Regions from separate parts of the Anaerobutyricum hallii genome, predicted to be linked through region 1. Evidence: riboswitches for the same ligand, from Rfam matches in the RefSeq annotation. Region 1 holds a riboswitch; the other holds the start of a gene.
What was found. A riboswitch is a leader RNA that binds a small molecule or an ion and turns the genes downstream of it on or off. The one in region 1 is predicted to bind cobalamin.
Positions count from the first base shown of each region.

Region 2: linked by a shared signal. The riboswitch ahead of EHLA_RS02750 (M14 family metallopeptidase) and the one ahead of EHLA_RS09680 (ABC transporter substrate-binding protein) in region 1 are both predicted to bind cobalamin.

Region 1 covers NZ_LT907978.1:2,115,174-2,118,352, forward strand. Annotated here, with positions in the region: gene EHLA_RS09680 (ABC transporter substrate-binding protein) at 1-1,305, opposite strand, end outside; cobalamin riboswitch at 1,592-1,729, opposite strand; gene EHLA_RS09685 (hypothetical protein) at 1,817-2,239, opposite strand; partial or broken gene EHLA_RS17035 (TetR/AcrR family transcriptional regulator) at 2,261-2,416, opposite strand; gene EHLA_RS09690 (adenosylcobinamide amidohydrolase) at 2,413-3,179, opposite strand, start outside.
Region 2 covers NZ_LT907978.1:619,065-622,243, forward strand. Annotated here, with positions in the region: gene pdxS (pyridoxal 5'-phosphate synthase lyase subunit PdxS) at 1-28, shown strand, start outside; gene pdxT (pyridoxal 5'-phosphate synthase glutaminase subunit PdxT) at 44-619, shown strand; cobalamin riboswitch at 677-852, shown strand; gene EHLA_RS02750 (M14 family metallopeptidase) at 1,154-2,239, shown strand; gene EHLA_RS02755 (MATE family efflux transporter) at 2,236-3,179, shown strand, end outside.

The DNA of each region.
Region 1 (3,179 bases):
TGCGGTATTGATATGCGCTACAACATCATCAGACGTATCGTTCTCGGTCATAAGAACATTGAATGCGTCGAACGCCTCTTTCGGTGTGTTCAATTCGCCGAGCAGAATGCGTTGCACCACATTCTGAGATATGCTGAACATCTCACTGGAAGCCAGGCGGATATACATCTTGTTCTGATCGATATATGGTTTTATATTGTCAAGTTCCGGCAACAGTTCTAAATCTACGTCCCTGTTATAAGGAATCATATTCTTTCCGTAAGAGATGCAGCTCTGGCCTTCCTGATTCAACATGGCTTCCATAATTCTGAGAAGCAGTTTCTCCTTTTCAGGATCTTCCATTGCTTTTTTACTGGCAGCAACCTGGAAGGAAGGATATGTCAAATACCAGTTATCTTTCTCATCCTCTTCAAAATATGGAAGCAAAATGGAGTGGTCTCCCTCGCGCCCCGAAAAACCGATTGCATCTGCACCTGTACCACGGTACATCGCAAGCTTACCGGCTAAATATAATTTTTTAGGATCCTGATTGATCATTTCTACTTCTGCTTTTCCAATTCCTGTCTTTTCCTTCATATCAAAAAATTTCTCAAAGACCGGCATCCATACTTCTTCTGAAAGCTGATTAGTCAGTCCACTCTCATACTTCTGGCGCCATTCCCTGCCTTCCATCGATAAAAGCTGTGAAATTGAAAAACCCTGAAGCACTTCCATACATGTATAATCGTCACCAAAATCAGAAGAAAATCCCTTAATCCCCAACTTTTCGAACGCCTCACAGGCAGCAATAAAAGAATCATAATCTGTAGGGATATCAATATTATGCTCTTTAAACAGCGTCTCATTGATAATGATACTATCTACATCCGCACATGCCGGAAGCAAATTAATAGTACCATCATCATAAGTATAATTCTCAAGATATGTACCATAAAATGTAGAAGCAAGTTCCGTATCACAAAAATCATACAGAAAATCCTTTAATAAAACAGCATCCTTCAGTGAAAATCGTCTCACAGTCATAATATCCGGCAAATCATCATGGTCATTCAGATAGCGGTAATAATCCGTGGAATTAGTTGCAAGTGTGAATTCAAACTCAACCTCCGGGAAAGTATCGCACAGATACTGGGTATAATTCTCCAAAAGCTGTGAACCCCACAAAGCAACTCTTACTGTTTCTTTTTCATTCTTTTTTTCGTCGTCAGACTGTGTCCCGCATCCGGTCATCACCGTTGATGTCATGATAAGCGCCAGCAACAGGCAAAATAATTTTTTCATTTTGATTTTGATTTTAATTTTCATTTTCCTTCTCCTCACATTCTACTTCAAATGCCTTTGCAACATGCTCATTCATTCCTGTATATAATGTTTCAAATTACATTTATATCATCTCCCCACAAAAAATCAAGATATGACCAATAATTAGTTCTTAAGAACGAAAAGAGACATCCAGCCAACTGACCAGATGCCCCTTTTCATTCCTTTCCGTCATCAGAAAAGAAAAGCCCTTGAAAATACTGGATTTTCAAGGGTTTTAAGGTTCTTATTAAAGATTTGCAAAATCGGGATTACATTCCCATACCTCGCAGATCAGACAACGGATCATAGTAAGGTACTCTGACTTATGGCGCAAAACCACTTACAGTTGCGGGACAGTACAGGACTTTCACCTGTTTCCCCTTATGGAACATGAATTGCTTCACGTTCTATGATCCAACAATATGTAATTAAACAATTTTCGATGGTTTACAAAGCCACACCAAAAAATTGACCTACAGGTCAATTATATACCTGTTTTTTTCCAATGTCAATCTTATTGCAACCGTTTCACAACTCCATACAGTAACAGGTCGATCAATTTCGGCACATCGTTTTCATGCTTTTCCACGATGGATGTCAACTCAGGATTGTTCATTCTCTTTCTGCTGAAAAATTCATTATACCCATCTATGATGAGAGCAAAATAACGGCAGGCTTCCTCCATGGTCCAGCCTTCTCTCAATGGAAAGGATGAAAGTACTTCTTTTATCACCTTTTCCCTGTGTTCATAAAAAGGCTTCAGGACTGTTCGTATCTCCTGTTCAAGATGAACCGGAGGATTCAATAATGCCTCAAAAAAAATACGGCTTTCTTCCCTGCAGGAATACTCTTCCCGGAGTTCGAAATATCGATTCATATCCACCTTTTCCATCTTCTGATCCATCAAATCCAAAAAACCATCGCAACTTATCTTCACACAAATGAGATAAAGCTCATCCTTATTTTTAAAATTATGATAAATCAAGCCTTTATTTATTCCACTTTTGCATATCTCATTAATGGAACTTTTTTCATATCCGCTCCTGGAAAATTCACGGATTGCAGCATTTATTATTTTCTGTTTTGTTAGTTCTGTTTTTAATTCTCTTTTCATATTTCTTTAAAATAGGAAAGAGCATTTACATACTGCTCAATCATCCACTGAATCGTTGCTTCTTTGTCCACCTGTATCTTTTCCGGTAATTCTTCCGGTACTTTCTCTGCCGTTTCCTGTTTCTCTAAGTCAGGAAAAACCAGCAGTTCTTTTGCTGCCTGCCAGACTTCTCCTGCATCCAACAATCCCCAGTCTAACTGATCTAAGAGATGGGCATAGAGAGATGCATTGGTTACCAGACGGGAATCCTTTCTTTTACGGTCAAGCCTGTCCATAAATTCCGCTCTGGAAAGAGTTCCTTTCCCCTGTTCCTTGTAATATTCCCACAGGGCATCTTCGGTCACTCCAAAACGACCCATGCGACAGATAATATCATGCTGTCCTTTGGGGTTTAATCCAGACTGGAGAGACAGGGCTTCTTTCACTGCCCGCATCACTGTTTTGCCGATATATTCTCCCAGCTTGGAATTCTTTCCGGCATTGGTCAGCTTCGTTGCTGATTCCGGATTGGAAATGACAATGACCCCATCGGTTCCGGAACCGGTAGCGATTCCTCGAGATGAACAGCTTGGTGCCTGTAACTCCTGAATGGCCGCCACCTTGGCTTCCGTGCAGGTTACCACGGTCCGTGCAAGAGTTCCCGCATCCAGATTGGCATCAATATGTAATAAAATATTGATGGTTCCCGGCTTTACCTGGCAAAATTCTTCTCCCGTCTCATGCCAGAGGGCCGGTTCACCAACTCTTCCGCCATTATGTTCAA
Region 2 (3,179 bases), 1.5 Mb from region 1:
GTTATTAATGGCAGAGAGAGGAAAATAAAGAGAGGAAAACAAAATGAAGGTTGCGGTACTTGCGGTCCAGGGGGCCTTTATAGAACATGAAAAAGCATTAGAAAGACTTGGTGTGGAGACAGTAGAGCTTAGAAAGGCAGAAGATTTAGAACAGGATTTTGATGGCCTTGTTCTGCCGGGCGGAGAAAGTACCGTACAGAGCAGACTTTTAAAAGAACTTTCTATGTTTGAACCTTTAAAGAAAAAAATAGAAGAAGGTCTTCCGGTTTTGGCTACCTGTGCCGGTCTTATTTTACTGGCACAGAATATTTCAAACGATGAGAATCGCTGCTTTGCTACGTTACCGGTTACTGTAAAGAGAAATGCATACGGAAGGCAGCTTGGAAGCTTCTATTATGAGGGAGAGATTAAAGGAATCGGAACATTTCCTATGGAATTTATCCGCGCTCCGTATATTGAATCTGTCGAAAAAAATGTGGAAATCCTTGCACAAGTAGAGGAAAAAATTGTGGGAGTTGCTTACAAAAATCAGTTAGCATTCTCATTTCATCCGGAATTAACTGGAAATGACAGAATTCATGATAAATTTATAGAACTAATTAAGGTAAGTAATAACTAACTTTTACCCTAAGATACAGTTGCCAGCTGAAAAAGCCTATGTTACAATAGATGAGAATTAGATACACAGCATATAAGTTCCGAAGGGATGAAAAGAGAATCCGGTGAGAGTCCGGAGCGAATCCGTCACTGTAAGGGGAGTCTGTACAATAAGCCACTGAGATATTATATTTTGGGAAGGATGTACCGATGGAGAACCAAGTCAGGAGAACTGCTTATATGTTTAGTCAACTCATCTTACGGAATTTTAAGAGAGCTGTATATCTCGCACATAAATCGACTATATGATTTGCGATGGAATTGGGATTCCAATCTATTTCAAATTTATTAGGTGATTTATGATTGAAAATTTAGAATACGATAGATGAAGAGACTTATAGTGAGTATAGGTCTCTTTTTCTTATCATAAAAAGCAGCCATCCTATAGGAGAAGAGGCAATTTAGGAGTACTTTTTGTTTGAATATACGGAATACTCTTTATGGATGGGAATCATTTTGAGATACAGTATTGTTAAAGGAGGTTATGTAGAAGTTTATGGGATTTCAGTTAGGCAATCTTTATGTAGAAAAGGGTGAAAAGGTATGTGGATTTTTAAAGCTGCCTTTTACAGAGGATGAATTACCCGTAACATTAATCTATGGACAGGAAGAGGGACATACGGTTTTAGTAGACGGAGGAATTCACAATGCAGAATATGTAGGAATTGAGTGTGTCACAGGACTGGCAGCAAAGCTTCAGCCTAAAGACATTAAAGGAATTCTTATCCTGCTTCATATTGTCAATGTAAATGGATTTAAAGCAAGAACGGTCAGTGTTTCTGCAGAAGACGGAAAGAATCTCAACCGGGTATTTCCGGGGGATGCGAATGGAACGTATACGGATAAGCTGGCATATTTTATAGAAAAAGAGATTTTTTCAAAAATAGATTATTATATCGATGTACATAATGGAGATTGGTTTGAGGATTTAACACCATTTATTTATTGTGTCGGTAACGCTCCGGAGGAGACCGTAGCGGAAGCAGAAAGAATGGCACAGGCAGCAGATATGCCATTTTATGTGAAGTCACAAAGTGGAAAAGGTGGAGCATATAATTATGCCGGAACGTTGGGAATTCCATCGGTACTGATTGAGCGTGGATGTAATGGTATGTGGTCAGAAGAGGAAGTAGCAGCCTCACAGAAAGATGTAAAGAATATTCTTCGCCGTATCGGTATGTTAAAGACAAGACCAACGTTAGCAGAAATGCAGATGCGTGTACCAAAACATATGAATCATGCACATTATGTTGATTCAGAAAAGGCGGGCTGCTGGTTCCCGAAAAAGAAGGCAGGCCAGATTGTGAAAGCCGGTGAGCTTTTAGGAGAATTAAAAGATTATTTTGGAAATGTCATCGAAGAATTTCGTTTAAAAGAAGACGCAATCATTCTGTATCAGACAATTTCTTATTCTGTTCCGGAGAATTCTCCATTAATTGCATATGGACATTATGATATCTGTATTGATGATATGGGAAATACACACCAGCATACACATGATGAACTTCATAAACATCGTAAAGAACATTATGACGATCATGCCGGAATTCATTCTCGTGAGATGTGGGAGGATATGATTTGAAAAATAACAGCCATACTTTAACTAAAGGCAGCGTAGGGAAGGGCATACTTTTATTTGCTCTTCCCCTTTTGGGTTCGAGTCTTATTCAGCAGCTTTACAGTACAGTAGATCTTATTTTTGTTGGACAGCTTCTTGGGACGAAAGCATCGGCGGCGATTGGAGCCAGTGGTCTGATCGTAACCTGTATGATCGGATTTTTTAACGGAATGGCTGTAGGGACGAATGTCTTTGCGGCAAGACATTATGGAGCAAGACGCTTTGAACAATTAAAGAAACTGATACAGACGATCTTTTGGACGGGAATAATCGGAGGCTTCTTTTTAACAGTGATCGGTCTGGTCTTATCTCCGGTATTTTTAACCTGGATGGGTACGCCGGAGAGTATTTTTCCACTCGCAGTACGATACCTCCGTATCTATATGGCCAGTATGATATCTGTAGTCAGTTATAATCTTTTAAGCGGTGTACTAAGAGCACTGGGCGATTCCAGAACACCGATGCTATATCAGTTTTTTGGCGGGATCATCAATGTTTTTGCGGATTTTATATTTTTATATGTTTTTCATATGGGAGTAGAAGGAACAGCGTTTGCAACGTTATTTTCCCAGACATTTGCGGCTATCGGAGTCATGATCCATTTATATCGATTAAGAAAACCGTATGCACTGCGGATTCGTTTTTCAGATTGCAGCCTGAAAGAATTTACGGATATACTAAAAGTAGGTGTGCCGGCTGGGGTGCAGTCAATTATTATCACCTTGTCCAATATTATCATACAGTCACAGATTAATACATTAGGTGTTACTTCAGTAGCATCGTTTACAGTCTATTTCAGAGTGGAGTTAATTATCTACCTGCCAATTGTCGCACTTGGACAGGCGGTTGTTTCCTTTATTGGACAAAACTATGGAGCCGGCAACTGGGAAAGAATCAAAAAGGG